One region of the Marvinbryantia sp. genome, then DNA from elsewhere that is predicted to be linked to it. Evidence: predicted binding sites of a transcription regulator. Region 1 holds the regulator's gene; the other holds the start of a gene.
What was found. The regulator NrdR, encoded in region 1, represses ribonucleotide reductase genes. The targets are predictions, from matches to a motif close to CACAANATNTTGTG.
Positions count from the first base shown of each region.

Region 1 (15,056 bases):
GCAGGCAGATAAGCCGCAAGCGCCTCGCACACCATGCCTCCCTCTCTCACCGCTTCTTCAACCGGGTACTTACCGGAGGGCTTCGCCTGTCCTTCTACAGACTTCACCTGATCTTTTGCAGGTTTTCCCTGATTTTTTGCAGACTTTACCTGCCCTTCTGCCAAAGCCTGCTCTTCTTTGCTTTTATCCATATCTGTCCTTCCTTTTTACGTTTTATTTTGTTTATTATTTTAACATATATTTAAAAAATGTCAATATCTTTTTTATTTGTGCAACATATTCTGTTTTATAGTTATATAAGTTGTTTTTATGTATCAACAATATGAATTCACGACAACATACCGCAATTATCTTTTTGTGAACAGCGAGTTTTTTATCTATAAAGAAAGCTGTACCCGGCGATACTTCCAGGAAGAACGAAACCAAAAATCTGTTTTTAACAGCAAAAGCGGATATCATCACTCCCGAAATGAGAAGCGATCATATCCGCTTGATCTGACTTTATAAAAAACACAATTTTAATCCTGCCCGCATGGGATCACTGCATACCACGTGCTTCTGCCGGCAAGTCTGCATCGGATCCTGTCTTTCTTCTAATGTCACACATTAATTTCTGCCTTCATGCCAAGCAGCTCTTTATTTGCCTCCAGCACCGGCTTTACGTTCTTTTCCAGGAATACGTCCACCTGACGCGGTGCACGTCCGACGTATTTTGCCGGATCCATGGTTTTCTGCAGCTCTTCCATCGTAAGGTTGAACGCCGGATCTGCCGCGATCAGTTCCAGAAGGTTGTTGTCCTTTCCTTCTACTTTCACAGTTTTTCCGGCTTCCATGGAAAGCTCACGGATTCTTTCGTGCAGTTCCTGACGGTCGCCTCCCGCCTTCACCGCATCCATCATGATGTTCTCAGTTGCCATGAACGGCAGCTCAGACATCAGACGTTTTTCGATGACCTTCGGATATACCACCAGACCATCCACCACGTTCAGACAAAGATCAAGGATGCCGTCGACCGCAAGAAAGCCTTCCGGAATGGACAGACGCTTGTTTGCGGAGTCATCCAGCGTGCGCTCAAACCACTGTGTGGCGGAGGTGATCGCCGGATTTAAGGCATCACAGATCACATAGCGGGACAGGGACGCAATGCGCTCGCTGCGCATCGGATTTCTCTTATATGCCATCGCCGAAGAACCGATCTGCGTCTTTTCAAACGGCTCCTCCACTTCCTTTAAATGCTGAAGCAGGCGGATATCATTGGAGAATTTATGTGCGCTCGCGGCAATTCCTGCAAGCACATTCAGCACGCGGGTATCCACCTTTCGGGAGTAGGTCTGCCCGGAAACCGGATAGCACGCCTCAAAGCCCATCTTCTCCGCGATCATCGGGTCAATCTTGTCGATCGTTTCCTGATCGCCGTCGAACAGCTCCAGAAAGCTTGCCTGCGTGCCGGTCGTTCCCTTGCTGCCGAGCAGCTTCAGACTGCCGAGCACATAATTCAAGTCGTCCAGATCCATAAGGAACTCCTGCATCCACAAAGTTGCTCGCTTTCCGACCGTGGTCGGCTGTGCCGGCTGGAAGTGCGTAAACGCAAGCGTCGGCTGATTTTTATAGGTATCGGCAAATTTTGCCAGCTCTGCAATAACGTTGATCAGTTTTTTCCTGACAAGCTTCAGCGCTTCCGCCATCACGATAATGTCGGTGTTGTCTCCCACGTAGCAGGAGGTTGCTCCGAGATGAATGATGCCTTTGGCTTTCGGACACTGCACGCCATATGCGTAAACATGCGACATCACATCGTGGCGCACCACCTTTTCCCGTGCCTTTGCCACATCGTAATTAATATCCTCCGCGTGCTCCTTCAGCTCTGCGATCTGCTCGTCCGTGATATTCAGGCCAAGCTCTTTTTCCGTCTCCGCCAGAGCGATCCACAGCTTTCTCCAGGTCTTAAACTTCATATCCGGAGAGAAAATGTACTGCATCTCTTTGCTCGCGTAGCGCTCTGATAACGGGCTTTGATATCTGTCGTTCATTGTCGTTTCTTCCTTTCCATATTTCAGAATCAGAGAATCTGTTCTTATTTATATTCGCATGTTTGCCCGTACAAGTCAACTATCAATTTGCTCACACCCGAATCACGTTCTCACGCCTCAAACAGCAGGTGTATGAGGCTGGCGTAAAAGTAACTTTAATTGTTTATGCATCGTATTCCCCACGTATATCTTCTTTCGGCGGCTCCATCGGATATTTGCCGGTAAAGCAGCCGGTGCAGACCGGAAGCCCGTCAACCATCTCGCGCAGGCGCTCCAGGCGCAGATATCCAAGGCTGTCCGCCCCGATGATCCGGCGGATTTCCTCGACGGAACGATTATAGGCGATCAGCTGGTCCCGCGCCGGCACATCGGTGCCGAAGTAGCAGGGCCACAGAAACGGCGGGGAGCTGACGCGCATATGCACCTCCGTCGCTCCGGCTTCCCGCAGCATCCGCACAATGCGATCGCTGGTAGTGCCGCGCACAATGGAATCGTCGATCATAATGACACGCTTTCCCGCCACCGCCTCGCGCAGCACGTTCAATTTGATCTTTACGCTGGATTCGCGGTTGCTCTGCTTTGGTTTAATAAAGGTACGTCCCACGTAGCTGTTTTTCACAAAGGCGCTCCCGTAGGGAATCCCGGATTGCAGGGAATAGCCGAGCGCCGCCGCATTGCCGGATTCCGGAACGCCGACCACCAGATCCGCCTCCACCGGCGAATCCAGCGCGAGAAAACGTCCGGCTTTGATGCGGGAGCCGTAAACGCTCACCCCGTCGATGTGGCTGTCCGGTCTTGCAAAATAAATATACTCAAAAATACAGCGCGCGTGCTGTTCCTTTGGAATACACATGCTCTTGTCCGAGGAAATGCCGTCTTTTGTGATCGCCACTACCTCCCCCGGTTCTACGTCGCGGATATATTCTGCTCCAAGTGTTTCCAGCGCACAGGTCTCTGAAGTGATAATATAGGCATTGTCGCGCTTTCCAATACACAGCGGCTTAAATCCAAAGGGATCGCGCGCCCCGATCAGCTTGCGCGGCGACATTACCACCAGGGAGTAAGCGCCCCTGATTTTTTTCATCGCCTTTACGACCGCCTCCTCGACGTTTTTCGAGTTGATACGCTCCCGCGCGATATGGTAAGCGATCACCTCCGTGTCAATTGTCGTCTGAAAAATTGCGCCGCTGTATTCCAGCTCGTGCCGCAGCTCGTTTGCATTGATCAGGTTGCCGTTGTGTGCAAGCCCCAGCGTGCCCTTCACATAATTGAGCACCAGCGGCTGCGCATTCTCACGGGTGCTCGCTCCGGCAGTCGAATAGCGGACATGCCCGACGCCGATATCACCTTTCAGCTTCTCCAGCGCGCCGTCCACAAACACCTCATTTACCAGGCCCATACCCTTGTGAGAAAGCACCTTCCCCTTCGGTCCGTTCGTGTCGCTCACCGCAATGCCGCAGCTTTCCTGCCCGCGGTGCTGCAGCGCAAACAGTCCGTAATAAATTGGCGCAGCGACGTCCTTTCCGTCTAAATCATACATGCCAAAGACACCGCATTCCTCGTGCAGCTTTCCCTCCGGCTCACACTGCTGATGTATCGCTGTTTCCCTCATATTCCTTAAATCCTCCTGCTAAAAACGGGGACTCCGGCACGGCGCATACTCTCCATATGCGCCTGCTGCCGGACTCCCCGTTGAATCCTTCCTCTTTTACGCGCTTATTATAAAGCAGTATCCGCAAAAATGCAATCTTTTTGTAAAAAACTTCTTTACTTCATCGCTTTACTATGATAATATACTAAAAGGTGTGGCGCAGGGTAATCCGTGAATTTCTTTTACGGACGGCATCACAAAATCTGGTTTGGAGGAGAATGATTATGAAAAAGGAACTTGCTTATGTATTATGCGGAACTATGCTGATGGCATCGCTCTCTTTCGCGGGCGTGTCTGCAAATGAAGAGCTGACCTATGCGGTGGAGGCCGGCTCCGCCGGGGAAGCGGCTGCGCAGGACAACGGCTTTAATTACAATTCTGTTGCATCGCAGGCGGATGCTCTGATGGAGGTCGCTTCCGGCACTTCCGACGCTGCGATCATCGACCTTCTGATGGCGGGCGCTATGATCGGCGAAGGCACCAGCTACCCGAATCTGACGCATACCGATGAGCTTACAAGCGAAGAATACGGCGTTGGCTGCCGCAAGGGTTCCGATCTTGCCGCTTACATTAACAACGTGTTTGCGGAAAGTTATGCAGACGGCACCATGGAAGAAATCGCAACCACCTACGGCGTTCAGGAAGCGCTGGTAGAGCAGGCGGAGGCTTCCGGGGAAGCGGAAGCTGCCGAAGATGGCGATGTTGCTTACATCCAGGAAAAGGGAAATCTTATCGTCGGCATCACCGACTTTGCCCCGATGGATTACAAGGATGAAAACGGCGACTGGATCGGCTTCGACGCTGATATGGCGAAGCTGGTCGGCGAAAAGCTCGGCGTGGAAGTGGAATTTGTAGAGATCGACTGGGACAACAAGATCATGGAGCTTGATGCGAAAAACATCGATGTTGTCTGGAACGGCATGACGCTCACCGACGAGGTGAAAGCTGCTATGGAATGCACCAACGCTTACTGCAACAATGCGCAGGTGATCGTGGTTCCGGCCAAATAAAGCGTCAGATAAAATATCACATAACATAATATCACATAACAAGAAAGGCAGAGGGCCGGCGCTCTCTGCCTTATCAAGTCAACAAGGAGATTTCTATCATGCTTTTAAATGTTACGCGGACACTGATGAGCGGACTGGCTACCACCTTTCAGATCTTTATTTTCACGCTGATTTTTTCGCTGCCGCTCGGTCTCATTCTCGCTTTCGGAACCATCAGCAAATGGAAGCCGCTCAGCTATCTGATCCAGATCGTTGTCTGGATCATCCGCGGTACTCCGCTGATGCTGCAGCTTATCATTATTTTTTACGGTCCCGGTCTCTGGCTCGGGCACAATATCTGGAGCGGCAATGAAGCAGGACGCATCACGGCAACCGTCGTTGCCTTCACCATCAACTATGCCTGCTATTTCTCCGTTATTTTCCGTGGCGGCATCGAGGGCGTTCCTGCCGGACAGCGCGAGGCGGGACAGGTGCTCGGCATGACAAAAAGCCAGATTTTCTTTAAGATCACGCTGCTTCAGATGATCAAGCGCATCGTTCCGCCGATGTCGAACGAGATCATCACGCTGGTAAAGGATACCTCTCTCGCCCGCACCATCGCCGCCCAGGAGCTGACCTTTGCCGGATATTCCTTCATGAAATCCGCCGGTCTGACCTGGCCGCTGTTTTACACGGGCGTGTTCTACCTCGTGTTTGTCGGTATTCTGACGCTGCTGTTTAATTATATCGAAAAGAAACTGGATTATTTCCGGTAGGGAGGCAGACACATGGCTATTTTAGAAGTAAAGCATATTGAAAAGCATTTTGACAATACAAAGGTGCTGGAGGACGTCAGCTTTGAGCTGGAGGAGGGAAGCGCGCTTGCGATCATCGGCTCGTCCGGTTCCGGAAAGACTACGCTGCTGCGCTGCCTCAATTTTCTGGAGACGCCGGATTCCGGTACGATCACGGTAAAAGGCAATACGCTGTTTGACGCCAGCCGCACGAAAGCAGAAAACGAAAAAGACATCCGCACCAAGCGCCTGCATTTCGGTATGGTGTTTCAGTCCTTTAACCTTTTTCCGCAGTACACGGCGCTGGAAAATGTGACGCTCGCCGAGCGGCTGCTTGCAAAGGAACGCCCGGATTTTAAGCAGAATAAAAAAGCTATTTTGGAGGAAATCACCGAGCACGGGCGCGCGCTGCTGGCACAGATGGGACTCTCCGAGCGCGAGGGACATTACCCGCATCAGCTCTCCGGCGGTCAGCAGCAGCGTGTGGCGATCGCACGTGCACTTGCCCTGAAGCCCGATATCCTCTGCTTTGACGAGCCGACCAGCGCCCTCGACCCGGAGCTGACCGGCGAAGTGCTCAAAGTTATCCGCGCGCTTGCCGAGCGCAAAACCACGATGATCATTGTCACCCATGAGATGGCGTTCGCCCGCGACGTGGCGGACCAGGTCATCTTTATGGACGGCGGTCTGATCGTGGAGCAGGGGAAGCCCGACGACGTCATCAACCATCCGCATGAGGAGCGTACACGGCAGTTTCTTGCAAGATACACACAGGGGTAGCATCCGCTACCCCTGGCTCATTTTCAGATATTCCTTTTTCAATTCCGCAAGCCGCTCCTTCGCCGGCAGCGCATCCCACTCTTTTGCGAACCGACTCTCCCGCGCTTCCCGCAAAATTGCCGCAGTGTCCGCCTTCATTGCCGCCGCATGGTCGCGATCTGCCTTAATCTCTGCAAGCCGCTCCTGGTAACGCTTCTCCGGCAGGAAAAGCGGCAAAAGCCGCAGATATTTATCGTATACCTTCCGGGATTTTAAGGTGCTGTAGGATTCCCAAAGGCATTCCGCCGCCTCTTCAAAGCGGAATAAATGCGCATACGCTGCCGCCATATTTTCCAGAACAGTCGCATAAAACTGCGTGCCGATCCTTCCCGGGCTGCGCGTAAAGAGAATGTTTTCGTACTCCCCGATCGCGCGCACATACATTCCATAGTTTACCAGATAATCCGCCTTCATTTTTTTACGGACGTCCTGCGATTCAATCTGTACCTGCTGCAGCTGCTCCCGGAAATAAGAAAGCTCTGTGCGCGTCAGATAGCCGCACTCCTGAATAATCGGCATCACAAAGTCCATCGCGGGACCGCCCGCCTCCAGCGCGTTTAAAAGCACCCTGGCAAGCTTCTTAAGACCCAGCTCCTCAGACAGCCAGGCACACAGCTTTTCGTTCAGGATCGTCTCATCCAGAAGGTAGACATTTTCCTTCATGTAATAGCACAGCTCTTCGATCGACCAGATATGGATGCCGATGCTCTCAATATAGAAGGGATGCTGCGCCCGCGGCGTCCCGCAAAGATAATATCCTCCCATCTTCTATACCTCCAAAACACTTTCCCAGACCTTCCCTGACGGCGGATAAAACTCCCCGAAGCCAAGATCGCGGATCGTTACCCGGCAGCGTCCCTGCGCGATAAATTTAAGGCGCATACTAAGGCGCGTCGTCCGCCCCGGACGCTCCGGCAGCCCTTTGAGCATAATGCTGTAGCTCTCCGTCTCTCCGCCCATCATGGAACGCGCGTAAATGATTATCTCATTCGTGTTATCCAAAATAAACTCGCAGGTGTACTCCGCCTCAAACCAGTTGACGCCGGCGTTGATCAGGATGTGCGTGCTCTGTTTACCGCGAAGCTCCATTTGCATACTGAGGTTGTGCTCCACCAGATCCTCGCTCTGATAGAGAAAGCCGTCCAGCTTTTTGCCGACCTCCATGCGCTGCATCGCCCCGTAGCAGGCGCCCTTCGTGTAAAGATTACGTCCCTGGTAAACGCGGCGGCGGCGATTGCTGAAAAGATACTGCAGCGACTCCACCGCCCAGGTTTTGTCAAAGCTGTCCCCGATCAGATAGACCGCAGAGAAGGTATTGCTCTGGAACACCTCCCGGATCATCTCCAGAAACTGTGCGTCACGCTGCTCATTCCACTGCTCATCGGAGCGCGCCCCCTGTCTGCCAAGATCCACCTTTTTCCCTGCCTCCGCACGCACCAGCGCCGGTTTTGTGTGGTAATCAATGTCCATGATATAAGAAGAAATTTTCGTGTCCTCATACTCAAACAGCGCTATCTTATGAACCCACAGCTCTTTTTTCTGATTAAGCGTATAGCAGCAGAAGCTCTCCCGGTGCGTCTGCAGAAACACCGCCTCGCCCGGAATGCCGATCATCTGGCAGGCGTTGCGCAGCGCCTCCGCCCAGGCAAGCGTGATCTCCTTCATGGTGATCATGATGCAGATATCCTCCGGCTTCACGGACGCTCCGATATACCCGACGCAGGTCTTTAAGAAATTCGCCAGCGTCATCTGCCCCAACTCAACGCTTCCCTCAATAAGGGAAAAGAGGTCGGACGGCGTCGGGATCAGATAGCGATCCTGATTCTCCTGTATACTGACCGTCTCCGGCTCCATGCTTCTCTCGCTGTAATAAGAAATCTGTGAACTTTCCCTGTCGAGGTCCAGTCCGATTATTGTTTTTCTCATCTGTCTTCCTCAATCGTGTTAATTTATTTCAAAAAGCTCGTCCACCAGATATTGCTGTCCGATATACTGCTCCCGGATCTCCAGAAGCTGCTTTTTATCCTGTCTCTGAACCGCCTCCGCCATCCGGTTGATCAGCTCGTAGCGCCCGGTGTGGCCGCGATGGGAACGCCTGCTGCACACCATCTTCTGATGCCCGGTCTGCGTTTTTCCGTTTTTCCCCTCGATCTCCAGGTACCACTCCAGCTTATCCTCATAAAACAGCGTGAAGGCGTGTACAAAAATGCCCTCGTAAACATCCGGCATCGACACCGCCTGTTCCTTCTGATCGTTCAGCCGATAATACAGGGTCACATGATTCTCCGGGTCTGTGCGGTACTCCACGATATATTTATCATGCATGTGGAAATGACGCAGCAGCCGCTCCGGGAGCTTCCGGAAAAAGCGGAAGTACATTCCTTTTCCGGTATATTTTTCCAGCAGATACTGCTGCCATTTCTGCTGCCCCGCACCCAGCTTCTCCGCCAGAGTGTAATACCGCAGAAGCGCAAGCTGGCAGACCTGCGGCGCATTGATCTCCCCGATAATGTGCTGCTCTATATAAGTAAACACACTCTTGTCAACCGGCATTTCCCGCACGAAATAGCAGTACGACATCCAGATGACATACGCCCAGCAGATCCTTGCGTTGCCCGCCTTCCGGCAATAAGAGACAAATACCGGCTCCGTCTGCTCCATATCCTGACGGGTATAAAGAACGGTGACGAGAATTTTTTCCTCGATGCTGTAGTCCTCCATCAGGAAGCCACATCCCGCCTTCCAGATCGCCTTCATGCGTTTCGCAGGTCCCTCATAATAGTGCAGCAGATAGCGCAGCACCTGCTCGTCGTACACGCCGTCAAAGAAGCATTTCGCACAGAGCGCCAGCAGATTGGCGTCCTCCTTCTGCTCCGTCTCATTGATCCGGCTGCTGCACAGGCGCACCAGCGTGTGCGGCGCCATATGCTCGGCACCGTATTTGCCTGCCAGCGCATAAGCCCGTTCGCACATGCCCTCGGAAACCAGCAGCTCCGAAAGCTCCTGCATATGGCTATCCGCAAGCTCATCAAAATCTGCCAGTGCAAGATATTCCGAAAGATACCCATCCCGCGGATGTCCGCTATAATAAAGCAGCAGCTTTTCCTGTGTCCTTCTGCGGCTGCTGCCGCGAAGCTGCGAAAGCGTCATAAAGCGGACAAGCTCGCCGGCATTTTTCTCCGTGACCGCCATGTCCTCCGGCATACTGCAGCAATCATAAAGCAGCATTCCCTCCGGGAGCGGCACCTGCTCCCGGCAGTAATCCTCCAGAGACGGTCTGTCGAGAAGCCTGCGTCGCAGAGCAAGCGACGGATCAGCAAGACGCGCACCATCCCTGTCTTCCAGCAAAATACAGCAATCCGGGCCGTAAATCTGTACACAGGCTTTTCCGTTCACGAGCTGCACCCGCTGCTCCTGCCGAAGCTGCCGGTGTACCGCGATCACGTGACGGATACGCGGATTTTCACAGGTGATCTCATACGTAAACAGCGCCCGCGAAAGCCCGTCCGCCATCCTTTCGTTCAGCACATACGGCGTCAGCAGCGCTTCATAGATGAGCGCAAGATCCTCGCTGATACGCCCCTCTAAAAGCTGCTCCTCCATAAACAGCTCCATTGCCTTCCGGTAGGTCTCAAAGGTTTCCGCATCCTTCGCCCGATTTCTTATGATATTCGCATAGAGCGCCGCCTTCTTTGCGCTTCCAAGCGTATTATTGTAAGAAAAATACATGCGCACCGCCTGCGGCAGTTCCTGCACATTCAGATCCTGCGCGCTCTGCGCATAATACTCGTAGAGCCCTGCCAGCCGTATATCCTGACGGACCCCAAGCGCATACCATTTTTCATACTGCGGTCCGTTTTTATGCCCTTTCATCAGAAGCGAGCAGATCGCCGTCAACAGATTTTTGCTCGGATAAACCGCAAAACAGCGGCAGAGTACATCCAAAAGCAGCGGACTTGCGGAAACGCGGCGCAGCGCGATCTGCGCTGCCTGCCCGCAGATTTCCCGGTCGAGCAGATTTTCCTTGCACAGAAACGCCAGAATATGAATCTCAAACGCCTCCAGAGATCGCAGCAGCAGAGGCTCCTTTTTCAGAAGCTCCCAGCCTTCAAGGTACATCACAGGGCTGTGACAGCCGCAGGTATACTGACGGCGCAGCGCGTCCAGGCGCTCGGAATCGCTGCGGAACATTCCGTCGTTTACTTTCAGCATCAGCCACTGCAGCACCCAGTTTTCCTGATTGGCAAGGAACAGATCCTGGATTTTTTTCTGCACATACTCCAGATACTCCTTTTTCTGATCCTCAAGCGTCGTCAGATACAGGTAAAAGCCCTGCCACTGCGCCTCCGCCAGCTCCTTCTTCCGCGCCGGGATCCCGCCAAGAAGCATTTCCGCCTCCACGCTGTCCCCCGCTGTAAACAAAATATAAATGCGGTACAGATCATAAAAAATATGTTCCCCGCCTGCCCGGTGCAGATTGTCAAGACAGGTGAGTGAGATCCCACTCCACTCACGAACGCCGTTTCTGCCCGCCCGATAATCAATATATGCATGTAAAAGCTGCAGGATCTCCTGCCTTTTGCGAAGAGAGCTTCTCTCCGCCGATGGATGCGGCGCATTCAATACCTCTACCACACAGCTCTGTTCGCGGCTCTCAGCAAGTACCGTAATGCGTGCAAAATTGCGCCCGGCATGCAGCCGGTCTTTGTGGATCACAAACCCAATATGATACGTACTGCCGACAAATTCCTCGGTCGTGATCTTCTGCCGCTCGATCTCAAGAAAAGGCGCGTCACAGGAAATCAAAAGCGGTGCAAAGCCCCAGGTATTTTTCGTCAGCAAAAGCTCCTCACGCTCGCCGTCATCGGGATTTTTCAGAAACAGATGGTCGGTCGCCATACTTACTGTGATCGGCTCCTTCTGCCCGAGACCTGCCAGAAACTGCTCCATGCCGCGATATGCCGCCGTCGTTCCCTGCAGCCCCTCATAAAGCGTCTGGCAGTGCGGTCCCCACTGACGCACAAGCTCTGCAAACTGCAAAGAGGCAAACAATACGTATGCCCTGCCAAAATCCTCCTTCGCGAGCTGTGCAAACTCTTCCAGCGTCATCCGCACCGGCTCTTTCTGTTCGCGTCTTTGCTCTGCCGCCTGCAATCGGTAAGGCAGCGTATACTCCCCGGAATCTGCGCAGATTACAAACGCGCCCTCCAACATCTCACCATCCTTCAGACCCGCAGGGTCAGCCCGGAAGCGAAAGGTCTCTTTTCTGCCCGCAAACACCTCCGGCGCGCAGGTCACTCTTGCATTTGTGGAGTAGACAAATCCCTGCGCCAGCCTTCCGCCGGAAGCCTCCACCGAAAACTTTCCATGAAACGGGCGGTCCGCCGCAATCGCTCCCTCGATCTTTTCCACGGAAAGCTGCAGCTTCTCCGGCTCATATTCAAATTTCTCATTCAGTAATTCTGCAATTCTCTTTTTCAATGTGTGCTCCTTATAGCCGGAAGGGCCGCAGCAAATACAGTTGTTTGCGGCAGCCCGGTCCTTTCATCTCTGATATGCTATTCACAGCATTTCTTAATTCAATATCTTCTTCAGCTCATCCATAAACGTATTGACGTCCTTAAACTCGCGGTACACGGAAGCGAAGCGCACATATGCCACTGCATCCAGCTCCTTCAGACGCTCCATCACAATTTCCCCTATAATGCTGCTTGGTATCTCCCGCTCTTCACGATTGAAGATCTCCGTCTCGATGGCATCGATCGTATCATTGATCTGCTGTGCGGAGATCGGACGCTTGTAGCACGCACGAAGCACGCCGCTCTCTATCTTTGTTCGATCATACTGTTCCCGGTTCTGGTCCTTTTTTATAATGATAAGCGGTATCGTCTCCACCTTTTCATAGGTAGTAAAACGCTTCCCGCACTCGTCGCAGAGCCGGCGGCGGCGGATGGAATTATTGTCATCTGCCGGTCTGGAATCTACCACTCTCGTGTTATCCTGGTTGCAAAACGGACACTTCATGCTGCCTTCCTCCTGATCATATAAAAGCCCGCGGATGTTCCGTGCCCCGCACGCCCGCAATCCTCCCCGCATTCTTACATGGCGGAAGGGCTTCTATCAAAAGTATATCGGATTGGAGTCTGGCTGTCAATCGCATATACTGGAGTAAACGCAAAATTTTTTTGAGGTAATCTATGAGAGTATGTGAGCTTCGTCAGAAGGAAGTTATCAATGTGTGTACCTGCGCCTCCCTCGGATGCGTCATTGACGTGGAATTTGACCCAAAGGACGGCTGCATCACGGCACTGATCGTGCCAGGCGGCAGCCGCCTCTCCTGCTTCTGGGGGCACGACGCCGAGATCATCATCCCCTGGCGGTGCATCTGCCAGATCGGGAAGGATATCATTCTCGTCGAGCTCCCCAAAGAAAAAAATAAAGATAAGTGAGATATCACAAAAAAATCTATGATATGCCACAAAGTACCAGGTGATCCATCACAAAAGAATACGTTCCCTACCGCAGAAAGCTGCGCATACTTTTCAGCGCGCTTTTTTCCAGACGGCTGACCTGCGCCTGCGAGATGCCGATTTCCTCGGCGACCTCCATTTGTGTTTTGCCCTCAAAAAATCGCATATTGATAATGCTGCGCTCGCGGTCGCTCAGCCGCTTCATCGCCTCCTGCAGCGCCAGCGATTCCACCCAGTTTTCCTCTTTATTTTTCTTATCGCTGATCTGGTCCATTACATAGAGCGTATCTCCTCCCTCCGAGTAGACCGGATCGTAGAGACTTAAGGGACTCTGGATCGCATCCATCGCAAACACGATGTCCTCCTTGGAGATGCCGATTTCCTCGGCAATCTCGTTGATGGTCGGCTCCTTCAGATGCTTCTTCATATAAGCTTCCCGCGTATAGAGTGCCTTGTAAGCCGTATCGCGCAGCGAGCGGCTTACCCGGATGGCGTTATTGTCGCGCAGATAACGGCGTATCTCCCCGATGATCATCGGCACCGCATACGTGGAAAACTTCACGTCCATTTCTATATTAAAATTGTCGATTGCCTTCATCAGACCGATACAGCCGATCTGGAACAAATCATCTGCATTTTCATTACTTGCCGAAAACCTCTTTATGACGCTCAAAACCAGGCGCAGATTTCCCTTGATGTACAGCTCCCTCGCTTCCATATCCCCCTGCTTGATCCGACGGAACAGCTCGTCCTTTTCCTCATTTGTCAGAACCGGAAGCTTTGATGTATTGACTCCGCATATTTCCACCTTGTTCAGTGCCATTGCAAGAACCCTCCTTACGTTCGTTGTGCGCGGGTGCGCATACGGTTTTCATCTCACAAAAAACAGGAAACATTTTTTTGAGATAAAAATTTACCGGGACGATTAAAAACCATCCCGGTAAAAGAATTCTCACATTGAAACACGTTTATGCGATTTTGCAAAAAATATAAAAATTATTAGACCTTGACAAATCCGGACTTTCTAAACGTTTAATATCTCATAAAATTCCCGCTCATGCCACAGCGGGTGATCGTCGCCCGCGCCAGCTTCGTGCCTGCTCAATCAATGTCTTTTATTTTTCCCGCTTCTTCCTCCGTAATACACTGATTCCTTACCATGCAGGAAAGCACCTGCTCCGTGCGCCGGGCGGCAAGCTCACTGTTCTCATCCGGAGAGTATGCCGAAGGCGCATTTGGAATCCCCGCCAGCATTGCCGCTTCATAGTCCGTCAATTCTCCGGGTAACTTATCAAAATATCCCATGGAAGCTTCATAAATTCCATAATATCCGCTGCCGAAATACAGCGTATTTACATACAATTCAAAAATTTCCCTCTTGCTGTAAGCTGCCTCCATCGCGAACGCCGCAAAGACCTCCGCCACCTTGCGCTCAATGGATTTTTCCTGCGAAAACAGCATATTCTTTGCAAGCTGCTGTGTGATGGTACTGCCTCCTTCCCTGAAAGACAACGTTTTTATGTCTGTCCAGGCAGCGCGGCAGATTGCGATCACATCAATGCCCGGATGGCGCTCAAAACGATGATCCTCCGCGGAAATCACCGCATCAATATAAAACTGGCTCAATTCGTCATAATGAGTGAAATGTTCCATACTGCGCACCTGCTCCACCCGCTCTGCAACAGGCTGCTGCGCGACCGCCTCCCGGTACATTTTGTAACCCCTGAATCCGAAAAAGGCACCGGCTGCCGCTCCCAGGCACACCAGAATCAAAAGTAACATTCCAAAGATTCTTCGCAGGGAATGTTTCCTTTTTATAGAATGTTTTTTATGTGATGTTTTTTATGTGATGTTTTTTTATGATAGCTTCTTCCCATGCCGTCATCCACTCCCTTCCATATTACCGTCTGTCCACCTTCTTTAACAGGTAGTCCGTTATTTTCCAGATGAAAGAAATTCCAAGGAACAAAATCCCGGCTGGCACCAGCAAACCTATGATCAGCGCCCCGCCTGCAGTAAGTATCAGCGTCCGGAGAATCTTCCGGCAAGCGCCCTTATCCTTCCGTTTCTCTGCAGTGCTATCTGCAATACTGCCTGCAATATTATCCGCACAGCTGTTATTTTCCAAAATGTCGTCATTCCTTCCTTTTTAAGTTACTTTCCTATGTCTCATATTCAGCGCGATGAACCCATCTTCCTGTCTGTTATGCACTCTGAATTGCAGGTTGAAGCCCTGGCATACTGCCCCGGCATCCCCTGCATTCTCTCCCGCCTATACCTCAATTATATTTCGCCCAATTAAA
Region 1 is NZ_JBKXTT010000001.1:71,019-86,074, forward strand. It holds gene ACLU9Q_RS00350 (Uma2 family endonuclease) at 1-191, opposite strand, end outside; gene purB (adenylosuccinate lyase) at 600-2,030, opposite strand; gene purF (amidophosphoribosyltransferase) at 2,194-3,642, opposite strand; partial or broken gene ACLU9Q_RS00365 (transporter substrate-binding domain-containing protein) at 4,389-4,685, shown strand; gene ACLU9Q_RS00370 (amino acid ABC transporter permease) at 4,790-5,446, shown strand; gene ACLU9Q_RS00375 (amino acid ABC transporter ATP-binding protein) at 5,459-6,244, shown strand; gene ACLU9Q_RS00380 (hypothetical protein) at 6,251-7,048, opposite strand; gene ACLU9Q_RS00385 (DUF5716 family protein) at 7,052-8,209, opposite strand; gene ACLU9Q_RS00390 (DUF5717 family protein) at 8,228-11,764, opposite strand; gene nrdR (transcriptional regulator NrdR) at 11,858-12,307, opposite strand; gene ACLU9Q_RS00400 (PRC-barrel domain-containing protein) at 12,481-12,732, shown strand; gene sigG (RNA polymerase sporulation sigma factor SigG) at 12,800-13,576, opposite strand; gene ACLU9Q_RS00410 (biosynthetic peptidoglycan transglycosylase) at 13,855-14,535, opposite strand; gene ACLU9Q_RS00415 (hypothetical protein) at 14,654-14,881, opposite strand.

Region 2 (15,056 bases), on a different contig from region 1:
CGATTTTATTTTTGAACATAGAGAAAGACAGCGTAAAAAGCATTTCTGCCTTCTACGCTGTCTTTCCGCCTTTGCAACGCCCATAAAGTTGTATTTTCGATGTGTTTTCAAATTACTTCCTTATGTGGCGTTAGCGTTGCGCCGGTGCTGTTTTTTATTGCAATATTTATCAAAAAAGCGTTATGCATGAGATTTTTACATCGCAGTAATAAATATATTTCATAAAAATGGGGCTTGTAATTAAAAAAATGATATGTTATCATGTGAAACAAGATAAATGCAATGAAGGAGACTCTTGTCCACGGAACTTGACAGGAATACGGCGTCACCGACTGAGAGCGCTGTTTGAGGGAACGGATAAAAAGGGAACACTCCGGAGCAGACCGGTTGAACGGGCAGCTTTTCTGATGAGGGAAAAACGCGGGGATTTTCTGAGGGGAACGCTTTTCAGGCTGCAGTAGGTCGGTACGTAAAGCAGACGTTATATGCTTTTGAGACAGAATCTGCGGATTCTGTGAATGCGGGTGGTACCGCGGATAAAGAGATTTATTCGCCCCGGGATATCTTTGTATCCCGGGGCGCTTTTTTTCGCATCAGCTGCGCGGCCGACATGGAGCGAAGCGAAATGGAGGTGCACATCGGGAAAGAATAGGAGGAGTGCAGATTATGAGCAACATTTACAGAGACGTTACATTAGACCAGGTGAGTGAGGAGGATATCGGAAAGGAAATGCGCATTGCGGGCTGGGTGGAGAACATTCGCGACCACGGCGGCGTTTCCTTTGTCGATGTGCGCGATATGTACGCGGTGATGCAGGTGGTCCTGCGGGACGGCGCGCTGCTGGAGGGAATCCGCCGGGAGCAGGCGGTTTCCATCAGAGGGCTGGTGGAGAAGCGCGATGAGGAAACGTACAATCCGAAGATCCCGACCGGAACGATCGAGCTGGAGGCGCACGAGGTCACCGTTCTCGGCGGGGTATACAAAAATCTTCCGTTTGAGGTGCAGACCAGCCGCGAGGTGCGCGAGGACGTCCGTCTGAAATACCGCTATCTGGATCTGCGCAACAAAAAGGTGAAGGATAATATCATTTTTCGCTCGCAGGTAATTTCCTTCCTGCGCCAGAAGATGACGGAGCTTGGGTTCCTGGAGATCCAGACGCCGATCCTGTGTGCGTCCTCCCCGGAGGGGGCGCGGGACTACATCGTTCCGTCGCGCAAATTCAAGGGGAAATTTTACGCGCTGCCGCAGGCGCCGCAGCAGTATAAGCAGCTTCTGATGGTGTCCGGCTTTGATAAATACTTCCAGATCGCGCCCTGCTTCCGCGATGAGGATGCGCGTGCGGACCGCTCGCCGGGCGAGTTTTACCAGCTCGATTTCGAGATGAGCTTCGCCACCCAGGAGGAGGTCTTTAAGGTCGGCGAGGAGGTGCTGACGGCGACCTTTGAAAAATTTGCGCCGGAGGGCTATGCGGTCACGAAAGCGCCGTATCCGGTGATCAGCTATAAGCAGGCGATGCTGGAATTCGGCACTGACAAGCCGGATCTGAGAAATCCGCTGCGCATCATTGACGTGACGGACTTTTTCCAGAAATGTACCTTCAAGCCATTCCTTGGCAGAACCGTGCGCGCCATCCGCGTGCATGAGAAGATGTCCAAGGGCTTCCACGAGCGTCTGCTGAAATTTGCAACAGGCATCGGCATGGGCGGTCTCGGCTATCTGGAGGTACTGGAGGATAAATCCTACAAGGGACCGATCGACAAATTTATCCCGGAGGAATTGAAGGAGGAGTTTGCGCAGCTTGCCGGACTTTCGGAGGGCGACACCATTTTCTTCATGGCGGATAAGGAGGAGAGAGCCGCTTACTATGCCGGCATGATCCGCACGGAGCTTGGCGAAAAGCTGGATCTTCTGGAAAAGAACGCTTACCGCTTCTGCTACGTGAACGATTTCCCGATGTTCGAGAAGGATCCGCAGACAAAGCAGATCGGCTTTACGCACAATCCGTTCTCCATGCCGCAGGGCGGTCTGGAGGCGCTGAATACGATGGATCCGCTGGATGTTCTCGCTTACCAGTACGATATCGTCTGCAACGGTGTGGAGCTGTCGTCCGGCGCGGTGCGCAACCACGACCTGCAGATCATGAAGAAAGCGTTTGAGATCGCCGGATACGATGAGGAGGTTTTAAAGAGCAAATTCGGGGCACTTTACAGTGCTTTCTGTTTCGGAGCGCCGCCACATGCCGGTATGGCGCCGGGCATCGACCGTATGCTGATGCTTTTAAAGAACGAGGAAAACATCCGCGAAGTTATCGCCTTCCCGATGAACGGCAACGCCGAGGATCTGATGTGCGGCGCGCCGGGCACGGTCACGGAGCAGCAGCTGCGCGAGGTACACATTAAGGTAAGGGATTAGGAGAATTATTATGGCAAACATCATTTCTGATGAGACGATTGAATATGTCGGCATCCTGGCGAAGCTGGAGCTGTCTGACGAGGAAAAAGAGCAGGCGAAGGCGGACATGGGAAAAATGCTGGATTATATTGATAAATTAAACGAGCTGGATACAACGGGAATTGAGCCGATGTCGCATGTGTTCCCGGTGCAGAACGTGTTTCGCGAGGACGTTGTCACGAACGGCGACGACCGGGAGGCGATCCTGAAAAATGCACCGGAGGAAAAGGATGGGGCATTTGTGGTGCCAAGGACTGTGGAATAGAATATGAATGGATACAAGGGGGCAAAGACGTGGATTTAATGGATATGACGGCGCTTGCGCTCGCGAAGAAGATCCGGGCGGGCGAGGTGAGCGCGCCGGAGGCGGCGCGGGCGGCGCTTGATCAGATAAAAAAGCTGGAGGGCACGGTGCATGCCTATGTGACGGTTGATGAGGAAGGCGCGCTGAAAAGGGCAGCGGAGGTGCAGAAGAAAATCGAAGCGGGGGAACTGACCGGACCGCTTGCCGGGGTTCCGGCGGCGATCAAGGACAACATGTGTACAAAAGATCTGCTGACCACCTGCAGCTCCCGCATTCTGGAAAACTTTGTGCCGACCTACACGGCACAGGCGGTGGAAAATCTGGAGGCAGCGGGCGTGGTGGTGCTTGGAAAGACGAACATGGATGAATTTGCGATGGGCAGCACGACGGAGACCTCCGCATACGGGGTGACGCGGAACCCCTGGAACCCGGAGCATGTGCCGGGCGGTTCGTCGGGCGGCTCCTGCGCGGCGGTGGCGGCAAACGAATGCTCCTTCGCACTCGGCTCGGACACCGGCGGTTCTATCCGCCAGCCAAGCTCGTTCTGCGGAGTCACCGGCATCAAGCCTACCTACGGCACCGTATCGCGTTACGGGCTGATCGCCTATGGTTCGTCGCTCGATCAGATCGGACCGGTCGCGAAGGATGTGAGCGACTGCGCGGCGATCCTGGAGGTGATCGCTTCTTACGATAAAAAAGACAGCACTTCGATTAAACGAGACGACTGCGATTTTACAGCGGCGCTGACGGACGATGTGAAGGGCATGAAAATCGGGATTCCGCGCGACTATTTCGGCAGCGGGCTGAATGAAGAGGTGAAGCGTGCGATCCTGGCGGCGGCGGATGTACTGCGGGAGAAGGGAGCCGAGGTGGAGGAATTTGATTTAAGCCTTGTGGAATATGCGATCCCGGCATATTACACCATCGCATCGGCGGAGGCAAGCTCTAACCTTTCGCGCTTCGACGGCATCAAGTACGGGTACCGTGCAAAGGAGTATGAGGGACTGCATCAGATGTATAAAAAGAGCCGTTCGGAGGGCTTCGGACCGGAGGTAAAGCGGCGTATCATGCTCGGCTCCTTCGTGCTCAGCTCTGGTTATTACGATGCATATTATTTAAAAGCGCTGCGCACAAAGGCGCTGATCAAACAGGCGTTTGATAAGGCATTTGCAAAATACGATGTGATATTAGGACCGGCAGCGCCCTCGACAGCGCCAAAGCTGGGAGAGAGCCTCTCCGATCCGCTGCAGATGTATCTCGGCGATATTTACACGATCTCGGCAAATCTTGCCGGCATACCGGGCATCAGCGTGCCCTGCGGAAAGGACGGCAAAGGTCTGCCAATCGGGATGCAGCTTCTCGGCGACTGCTTCCAGGAGAAGAAGATCCTCCGGGCGGCTTACAGTTTTGAGTGCAGCCGCACTTACGAGGCGCCGGCGCTTGCGGGAAAGGCGGTGGAGTAAATGGAAAAGCAATATGAGACAGTCATTGGCCTGGAGGTTCATGTGGAGCTTGCGACAAAGACAAAGATTTTCTGCGGCTGCTCCACGCAGTTTGGCGGCGCTCCCAATACGCACACCTGTCCGGTCTGCACCGGGATGCCCGGCTCGCTTCCGGTGTTAAATAAGCAGGTGGTAGAGTATGCGCTCGCCGTTGGTCTGGCGACCAACTGCCAGATCAACCAGCACTGCAAATTTGACCGCAAAAACTACTTTTACCCGGACAATCCGCAGAATTATCAGATTTCACAGCTTTACCTGCCGATCTGTCACGACGGCGGGATCGAGATCGAAACGGCGGCCGGCAAAAAGATTGTCGGCATTCATGAGATCCACATGGAGGAGGACGCCGGAAAGCTCATTCACGACGAATGGGAGGACTGTTCCCTGGTGGACTTCAACCGCAGCGGCGTGCCGCTGATCGAGATCGTTTCGGAGCCGGATATGCGCAGTGCGGACGAGGTGATTGCCTATCTCGATAAGCTGCGCCTGATTATCCAGTATCTTGGAGCTTCCGACTGCAAGCTGCAGGAGGGTTCCATGCGTGCGGATGTCAACCTCTCGGTGCGCGAGGCGGGGGCGGAGAAATTCGGCACCCGCACGGAGATGAAGAATCTGAATTCGTTTAAGGCGATCGCCCGCGCGATCGAGAATGAGCGGGAGCGTCAGATCGACCTTATCGAGGCTGGCAGAGAAGTGGTGCAGGAAACACGCCGCTGGGACGATACGAAGGAATACTCCTATGCAATGCGCTCTAAGGAGGATGCGCAGGACTACCGCTATTTCCCGGATCCCGATCTGACGCCGGTGTATATCAGCGACGAGTGGATCGCACGCGTACGCGCCGCACAGCCGGAGCTGCGAACGGAAAAGCTGCAGCGCTACAGGGAGGAATTTGCGATCCCGGACTATGATGCAGGCATCCTCACCTCATCGAAGCGCCTTGCGGATCTCTTTGAGGAGGCGACGGCGATCTGCAAAAAGCCGAAGAAGGTCTCCAACTGGCTGATGGGCGAGACGCTCCGCCTGTTAAAGGAGCGCGGGCAGGAGCCGGAGGAGCTGCGCTTCTCGCCGGAGAATCTGGCGAAGCTGGTAAATCTTGCGGATGCGGGAGCTGTGAACAATCAGGTGGCAAAAGAGGTTTTTGAAAAAATCTTCACGGATGATATTGACCCGGAGAAATATGTGGAGGAGCACGGGCTGAAAACTGTCAGCGACGAGGGTGCGCTCAGAAGCGTCGTTGAGGCGGTGATCACGGCAAATCCGCAGTCTGTGGCGGACTATAAGGGCGGCAAGGAGAAGGCGATCGGCTTCCTTGTCGGGCAGACGATGAAGGCGATGAAGGGCAAAGCGGATCCGGGAGCCGTCAATAAAATGCTGAAGGAAATATTATCCAGATAAGACAGGGCTTGTTTTTTTGCAGAAGAGCAGATATACTATCTTGTGAGAAAGGGGAACTTTCATGAAGAGAAGTATATCTGTTTTTTTGTTAATGATGACACTGTTTGTTATGACCGGATGCAGCCGTGCGACGATGAACGCACAGATTGCGGAAAGTATCGGCACGCTTGGTCAATATGAGAATAATGAGCCGGTGGAGACGCCGAAGATGAAGGCGCAGCGTGAGATACAGGAGCAAAAAGAGGCGGCCGAGGAGGATGTGACAGGACATCTTAATACGGCGGCGCGTCTGGCTGCCTCCTACGATTATACGGCGGCGCTGGAGGAGATCGCGAAGATCAGCGAGGAACATGCGGAAGACGACCGCGTGATCAGCGCAAAGATCGAGTATCAGCGCCTGCTCGGACAGATGGTGGAGTACGGCGGAGATGTCGCGCATTTTTCGGTGAAGACGCTGGTGGCGGATCCGTCGCGCGCATTTGACGGAGATGATATGTCCTCCTATTATAATAACTGGACGCTGACAGTGGATGAGTTTAAGGCGATCCTGCAGTCGCTTTACGACCGCGGATATGTGCTGATGGATGTTCACGAGAAGGTGGTGGATATCCAAAATGAGGACGGGACGACCAGCTTTGCCGTCAATACGCCGTCTGTCCCGGAGGGAAAGACGCCGATGGTGCTTTCCTTCACGGAGGCAAATTACTATGATTATCAGCAGGGGGACGGGTTTGCGGGCAGACTGGTGCTGGATGAGAATGGCAATGTGATGAATGAGTACACGGACGCCTCCGGGCAGACGCTTATCGGAGCGTATGATGTGATTCCGATCGTGGATGAATTTGTGGAGGAGCACCCGGATTTTTCCCTGCGCGGGGCGAAGGGAATTGTTTCTGTCACAGGCTATGAGGGCGTGTTTGGCTATGGGATCGAGACTGGAGCAAGCACGATCGCGGCAATCGCAGACCGCCTGAAGGAGACCGGATGGGAGATTGCCTGCCAGGGCTTTTCCGACAACACCATGGAGAGCGACCTGGATCTGGATGAGCTGGAGGGCGATCTGGATACGTGGAGCAGTAAGATTGGCTCGCTTGTGGGCGATACCGATCTTCTGATCTATCCGTACGGTGAGGAAGTGACTGCCGGGACGGCAAAACAGGAGCTGCTGCTGGAGAAGGGCTATCAGTTTTTTTTCAGCATCTGGACTACGGCGGATTTTATTGAGGTTCAGCCGGACTATGTGCGGCAGACGCGCAGAACGCTGGATGGTTATGATCTTTATATGTATGCCGACTATCTGACTGACTTTTTTGATGTGGATGAGATCTTTGATAAAACCAGACCGGCATTCGAATAATTACAGAAACCTTACACAAACTTAAAAAAAACTTATTATCTTGCCTCTTTACAAATGGAGGAAATTCCTCTATACTGGAACTACATCTTGCGAAAAAATTAAAATGTCATACCAGATATAGTAATATGGGAGGAATCGAAATGTATGTGATCAAAAAAGACGGGACCCGGGAAGAGTTTAATGTTGAGAAAATTGTCGTTGCAGTAAACAAATCCGCTGCCCGCGCATTATATAAGTTTAAGCCGGAGGAGATTAAAGAACTGTGCGAGTATGCGACCAGACGCGCGCAGGAGATGGGCAAGGAGGGCATCACGATCCAGGAGATGCACAACATCGTGGAGAGCGCGCTGGAGAAGGTAAGCCCGGCGGTCGCAAAGAGTTATCGTGACTACCGCAATTATAAAGTGGATTTTATCCATATGATGGACGATGTCTACACGAAGAGCCAGTCTATCCGCTACATCGGCGACAAGAGCAACGCCAACACGGACAGCGCGCTGGTGGCGACGAAGCGCAGCCTTATCTTCAATGAGCTGAATAAAAATCTCTACCAGAAGTTTTTCATGACGCGCGACGAGCGTCAGGCATGTAAGGATGGCTATATTTACATTCATGACCAGTCTGCGCGTCTGGATACCATGAACTGCTGCCTGTTTGACGTCGGCTCTGTCTTAAAGGGCGGCTTCGAGATGGGAAATGTCTGGTATAACGAGCCGAAGACGCTGGATACGGCGTTTGACGTGATGGGCGACATCGTGCTGAGCACAGCGGCGCAGCAGTACGGCGGCTTTACGGTGCCGGAGGTCGACAAGATCCTCGCGCCCTATGCAGAGAAGAGCTACAAAAAATATGTGGAAGAATTTCTGAAATACATGGATGCCTCCTGGGACGGCGTTCAGGAGCGGGCGAAGCAGTATGCGCTCGATAAGGTGAAGCGCGATTATGACCAGGGCTGGCAGGGCATCGAGTACAAGCTGAACACGGTCGGCTCTTCCCGCGGGGATTATCCGTTTGTCACCATGACGCTCGGGCTGGGGCAGTCTGATTTTGAGCGTATGTGCAGCATTTCCCTGCTGAATGTACATAAAGAGGGACAGGGCAAGCCGGGCAACAAAAAGCCGGTGCTGTTCCCGAAAATCGTATTTTTATTCGATGAGAACCTGCACGGCGACGGCAAACCGTGCGAGGATGTGTTTGAGGCGGGACTGGAGTGCTCCGCAAAGACCATGTATCCGGACTGGCTTTCCCTCTCCGGCAAGGGCTATGTGGCGAGCATGTATAAGCAGTACGGCCGCGTGATCAGTCCGATGGGCTGCCGGGCGTTTTTGAGCCCCTGGTATGAGCGCGGGGGAATGCACCCGGCGGATAAGGACGATAAGCCGGTATTTGTCGGACGCTTCAATGTGGGCGCTGTCAGCCTGCATCTGCCGATGATCCTGGCGAAATCCCGTCAGGAGAGCCGCGATTTTTACGAGGTGCTGGATTATTATCTGGAGATGATCAGAGGTATCCACATCCGCACCTACGAATATCTTGGGGAGATGCGTGCCTCCACGAACCCGCTCGCTTACTGCGAGGGCGGCTTCTACGGCGGACACCTTGATCCGAGAGATAAGATCAAGCCGCTCTTAAAGCCGATGACGGCCTCCTTTGGCATCACTGCCTTAAACGAGCTGCAGGAGCTTTATAATGGCAAATCCATTGCCGAGGACGGGCAGTTTGCGCTGGAGGTTATGCAGTATATTAATAAGAAGGTAAATGAGTACAAGGAGGCGGACGGCTGGCTGTACGCCATCTACGGTACTCCTGCGGAGAGTCTTTGCGGGCTGCAGGTGGAGCAGTTCCGCAGGCAGTATGGCATCGTGGAGAATGTTTCCGACCGCCCGTACGTGAGCAACAGCTTCCACTGCCACGTGACGGAGGATCTTTCCCCAATCCAGAAGCAGGATCTGGAGGGGCGCTTCTGGGATCTGTGCAACGGCGGCAAGATCCAGTATGTGCGCTATCCGATCGACTATAATAAAGAGGCGATCAAAAGTCTCATCCTGCGTGCGATGAAGCTGGGTTACTATGAGGGCGTCAACCTTTCACTCGCCTACTGTGACGACTGCGGTCACCAGGAACTGGAGATGGATGTCTGCCCGAAGTGCGGTTCCAAAAACCTTACAAAGATTGACCGCATGAACGGCTATCTTTCCTACAGCCGCGTACACGGCGATACAAGGCTGAACTACGCGAAGATGGCGGAAATCGCGGAGCGCGTATCGATGTAGGAGTGTTTGCGATTCACTCTGGCATTTGGAGTTCCCTGGCAAATGTTGTGACGATATATCTGATCTGTACGGTAGTTTCTGACGGAGGAATCTGATTCCTCCGTCTTTTTTTGCCGTGCATTCGAAGGAAGCTGTCGGTGGCAGGTCCTGTAGGTTCTAAAAGTTTATAAAAATTTTATAAGTTTTGTTTTTCTTTTATACCTGTCTTACGCAATCATCAATCATTTTCCACACCGGCTTTTTAAAATAAGAAATCAGGAAGGCAGTCAGACGCCGCCGGGACGTGAGGGTGGTGTGATGCCGGAAAAAACTTACAGAAAGGCAGGAAAAAGATATGGGACATGGATGGAGAAAAAGGGGATGCGCACGGATTTGTGCGGCGGCACTTATGGGCGTACTGGCGGCAGGCGGCGGCCAGACGGCGTTTGCGGCTGAGGCTGACACGATGACGGAAGCGGATGCAAAGGACGATGCGGGAACAGATGCAGGGACAGAAACGGCAGCAGGCGCACAGAACGGCATCGACATGACGACTGATTATCCGGGCATCACGGTGAAAGCGGGCGAGAGCGTCAGTTTTGGGCTGGATTTTGCAAGCCTTTCCGGAGACAGCTACGATGCGTCGCTTTCCATCGAGTCTATCCCGGAGGGCTGGGAGGGCTACTTCAAGAGCAGCAGCAGCGAAATCTCAATGGTACATGTAGATGCAGAATCAGAGTTTGCAGACTCGGAGCTTGCCACCTTCAGCCTGACGCTTCCCGATGAGGTGGAGGAGGGCACCTACAATGTTACCCTGAAAGCAGATGCCGGCAGTGGAGCTTCCGACACCTTACAGCTTGAAATTAACGTGACAGAAACGGAGAACGGACAGAGCAGCTTAACGTCCGAATATCCGGAGCAGCAGGGGGCTTCCGGGACGAGCTTCAGCTTCGACGTCACGCTGGTGAACAACCGTGGAACAGAGCAGACCTACAGTCTTGCGGCGGAGGCGGAGAGCGGCTGGCAGGTATCCTTTACCCCATCCGGTGAGAGCACTCAAGTGGCGAGCATCACGGTGGAGCCGGGCTCCAGCCAGGGGCTGACGGTGGACGTGACGCCGCCGGAGACCATTAAGGAGGGCGAATACACGATTCCCTGCACGGCGATTTCCGCAAATGAAACGCTGTCTGCAGAGCTGAAGGTGACGATCACCGGCTCCTACGAGGTGCAGTTATCCACACCGACCGGCAATCTGAGCATGGACGCTTACGCAAACCAGGAAAAGGCGGTGACGTTAAGCGTGATCAATAACGGAAATGTGGATCTGAGCAATTTAAATCTGACCTCATCTGCGCCGACCGACTGGGAGGTGCGTTTCGACGAATCGACCATCGAGCTTCTGGAGGCGGGAGCCACGAAGGAAGTGACTGCCTATGTCAAGCCGTCCTCCGATGCGATTACCGGGGACTATGTGACTTCGATCACAGTCAGCAATGACGAGACGACGTCGACGGCGGAATTCCGCATATCGGTAAAAACACAGACGCTCTGGGGAATCGTTGCGGTTGCGATCATCATTGCGCTGCTTGCAGGACTGGGCTTTTTGTTTAAGAAGTATGGAAGAAGGTAGCATATGGAACAGAAAATAATAGAGATGCAGGGACTCACAAAGCATTATGGAAACAAAATTGCGGTAAACAACCTCGATCTTTCCATATGCCAGGGGGAAATCTTCGGTCTGCTCGGTCCGAACGGCGCCGGGAAAACGACAACGATCCTGATGCTGCTCGGTCTGACGGAGCCGACGGCAGGCAGGGCGTTTATCGAGGGGCTGGACTGCACGCGCAATCCGGTGGCAGTAAAACGCGTTGCCGGATATATGCCGGACAACGTCGGATTTTACCCGGATCTGACCGGCAGGCAGAATCTGCGTTTCACCGGCAGACTGAACGGTCTTGGAGAGGACATGATCGAGGAACGTATTGAGCAGCTTCTGAAGCGCGTCGGCATGACGGAATACGGCGATCAGAAAACTGGCACCTACTCTAAGGGTATGAAGCAGCGGCTCGGCATTGCGGATGTTCTGATGAAGGATCCGCGCGTTATCATTATGGATGAGCCGACGCTCGGTATCGATCCCGAGGGAATGCATGAATTGCTGATGCTGATGCACGAGCTTGCCAGTGAGGACGGCAGGACGCTTCTGATTTCCTCGCATCAGCTTTACCAGATCCAGCAGATCTGCGACCGGGTGGGCATTTTTGTGAGCGGCAGGCTGATCGCGTGCGGAAGGATTGACGAGCTTGGCAGGCAGGTGAACCAGGAGGGCGGCGATCTGGACGAGATTTACAGACTATATTTTGAAAGGGCAGGGCAGAAGGATGAAAACAATCGCAGTAAAAAGTAAAACAAAAACGATGCCCCGCGCCGAAAAAAGGGAAGAGCACATAAGCAGCGGCATCGGACTGCGGGCATTGTTCCAAAAGGAGCTGGCGGATCATCTGAGGAGCAGACGTTTCCTCATTATCCTGGCGCTGATCTACGCCACCTGCTTTGCCAGTCTTTACGGAGCGCTCTTGGGGTTCTCGGACGCGGTGGCAAACGACAGTAACTTTCTCTTTTTAAAGCTGTACACGACCAGCGGGGAGTCCATTCCCTCATTTATGACCTTTATCGCGCTGCTCGGTCCCTTCGTTGGGCTGACGCTCGGCTTTGACGCGATCAACAGTGAGCGCAGCGCCGGTACCTTAAACCGGCTGGTGGCGCAGCCGATCTATCGGGACTGCATTATCATCGGAAAATTTCTTGCGGGAACGGCGATCATCACCATTATGGTCTTTTCCATGGGCATTCTGATCGGAGCGGTCGGGATGCTTGGAACCGGGCTGGTGCCGCAGGCGGAAGAAATCGGAAGAATCTTCTTTTTCCTTTTGTTTACCGTGGTGTATATTGCCTTCTGGCTTGCGCTTTCCATTTTGTTTTCCGTGTTCTGCCGCCACTCGGCGACCTCGGCACTGGCGGTCATCTCGCTGTGGATTTTCTTTGCGCTGTTCATGAGTCTGATCGCCAATATTATTGCAAACATCGTTTATCCGGTGGACGATTATTATAATTCTATGGTGAACACGGTGGGCAACTACACGCTGGAGCTGAATCTGAACCGGATCTCGCCGTATTATCTGTACAGTGAGGCGGTTTCCACGATCATGAGTCCGAGCGTGCGCGCGGTGAATGTGGTGACGGTGGATCAGCTTGTGGGAGCAATTTCGGGCTATCTTTCGCTCGGACAGAGCCTCCTTCTGGTGTGGCCGCATCTGGTTGCGCTGATCGCGCTGATGCTGGCAGCCTTCGGCGGCTCCTACGTGGGCTTTATGCGGCAGGAAATCCGTTCCAGCTGATTTCACAAAGAATCCATAATTTAGTTGTCTGTGTTTAAATTGGGTTTAGCTTCCTGGTGTATATATGAGACATGATTTTAAAAATGCGTATGTATGGAAAAATCATGAAGGAATCATATATCATAAAAAGCAGGAGGGCACACAATGAGCGCATTGACGGTTATCAATGGAATACATAAAGAAGAATTGCAGAAGCAGGCTGAGAGCTACGCATTCCGGGCGGGAATGCATACTCGCAGCCTGGAGTGTTTTTTGCGGGAAAACGGCAGACTGGATGGCAGCGTGACTGTGATACTGATAGATGGCGAGATGATACGGATGCTGGAAAAGGATATGTTTCTGGTACTTACTCTGCGGTTTCCGGTGATTTTTGTGCCGGACTGTGAGCCGGAGTGGAATCTGGCAGGCAGAGAGCTGGAAAATGCGGGCTGCCGGACACTCTGCCCGTTTCAGTATCTGAACTTCTGCGAGGCGGTACAATCCTGTTTTCAGCCAAAAATCTGGCAGGAGCGCACCCTTGTATTTGGAGAGCTGGAAATCTGTCCGGCAAACCGGATGCTCCGGGTGAACGGAAGAGAAATAAAAATGCGCCAGGTGGATTTTGACATTCTGCTGATGCTGCTGAAGAATATCGGGCGTGTGATGTCGCGTCAGTACCTGAACGACCGGCTGCCCCAGCGTCTGCGCGGCACCCAGCGCAACATAGACACCCACATCAGCAGTATCCGGCAGCAAAGCGGGCTGGGGGATGCGATCCGCTGCGTGCGTTCGGTCGGCTACTGCATCCCGGAGGAGGCGCTTTATCATCTCTGCCTCGCAGACGTCGGGTAAACCTTTTTTCGTACAAAGTAAAGGCAGACTACCTGCAGAAGGATCGTGACGATCCAGGAAGCCGGGTAGGAAATGAATAAAAATGCCAGCGTCCGGTTTTGCGGGAAGAGCAGAAAGATCCACACGATCCGGGTGCCGACCGTCCCGATGATGGACATCAGCATGGGAACGGCAGAGTGTCCCATCCCGCGCATTGGACCCGGAAACAGGTCCATCAGTCCGCACAGAAAATACGTGACGGTCGTATAGGCGAGCACCTCGACGCCACACCGGATCACCTCCGGGTCGGAGGTGTAGATGGATAGGATTTCCGGCCCGAAGAAGTAGGCGATGCAGCCGAGCGCGAGGGAGACGCTGACGGACAATGCGATACAGTTGACAAGAATTTTATCCATGCGTTTGTAATTTCCAACGCCGTAATTCTGGCTTGTGAAGCTCATGCACGCCTGCGTGACGGAGTTGACGGAGACATATAAAAAGCTGAGAATATTGTTTGCCGCCGTATAGCCTGCCATAGCGGTAGAACCAAAGGAATTCACAGAGGACTGCAGGAGCACGTTGGAAAAGTTGATTACAGTGCTCTGGATACCGGCAGGGATGCCAACCTGGAAAATCGGTTTTAAATAATTCCACTTTAAGGTCAGCCTGGAAAAGCGAAGCTGATAGCTCCCGTCCGACAGATAAAGACAGCGGAGCACCAGAACGCAGGAGACCATCTGGGAGATGACGGTAGCGATCGCAACGCCAGCCACGCCTAAGTGGAACACGATAACGAGAAACATATTCAGTCCGGCATTCAGAATGCCGGAGATGATCAGAAAGAGCAGCGGCCGTTTAGTATCGCCGACAGCGCGCAGAATGGAGGCGCCGTAGTTGTAGAGCATAAAAAACGGCATTCCCAGAAAATAAATCCGCATATAGAGTGTGGAGTGCTCAATAACATTGTCGGGCGTTCCCATCAGCTCCAGGGCAAACCGGGAGAAGATCAGCCCGACAAACGCCATCACAATGCCGCTGAGGAGCGCAAACAAAATCGCGGTATGTACGGTCTCTGACATTTCCTTCGTCCTGCCGGAGGCATAGTAGCGGGCAGCCAGTACATTGTTGCCGAGGGAAATGCCGATAAACAGATTGGTGAACATATTAATAAGGGCGGACGTGGAGCCGACGGCAGCGAGTGCCTCGCTTCCGGTAAAGCGTCCCACGATCACAATATCCACCGCATTAAACATAAGCTGCAGAATGCCGGAAAGCATCAGCGGCAGCGAAAACGAAATCAGCTTGTCCATAATGGAGCCGCTGCACATATCAATTTCATATTTATTACTCTTCAAAACCTTCATCCCCATATAGTATATTGATTTTAACCCCTGTGATACCGGATCGCTGTCCGTTTGCCACTGGTATCATCACAAGTATGTGATTATATCACAGCCAGAGAACATGGTCAATGAGCGAATATTGCGGTTTTGCAGGATATAAGCGAATATTGTGGTCTTGCAGGAAGAGCGGTGCGATTATGGAAGGGGCAAGGCTTTCACTCCGAGGTTGCGCAGCCCGGCA
Region 2 is NZ_JBKXTT010000007.1:75,721-90,776, forward strand. It holds gene aspS (aspartate--tRNA ligase) at 667-2,412, shown strand; gene gatC (Asp-tRNA(Asn)/Glu-tRNA(Gln) amidotransferase subunit GatC) at 2,423-2,716, shown strand; gene gatA (Asp-tRNA(Asn)/Glu-tRNA(Gln) amidotransferase subunit GatA) at 2,755-4,218, shown strand; gene gatB (Asp-tRNA(Asn)/Glu-tRNA(Gln) amidotransferase subunit GatB) at 4,219-5,655, shown strand; gene ACLU9Q_RS09690 (hypothetical protein) at 5,717-7,012, shown strand; gene nrdD (anaerobic ribonucleoside-triphosphate reductase) at 7,153-9,285, shown strand; gene ACLU9Q_RS09700 (NEW3 domain-containing protein) at 9,620-10,894, shown strand; partial or broken gene ACLU9Q_RS09705 (ABC transporter ATP-binding protein) at 10,898-11,593, shown strand; gene ACLU9Q_RS09710 (ABC transporter permease) at 11,682-12,662, shown strand; gene ACLU9Q_RS09715 (winged helix-turn-helix domain-containing protein) at 12,807-13,493, shown strand; gene ACLU9Q_RS09720 (MATE family efflux transporter) at 13,466-14,836, opposite strand.
Region 2: a site for NrdR is predicted at 7,122-7,135, ahead of nrdD (anaerobic ribonucleoside-triphosphate reductase). Genes of this name have one in related genera too.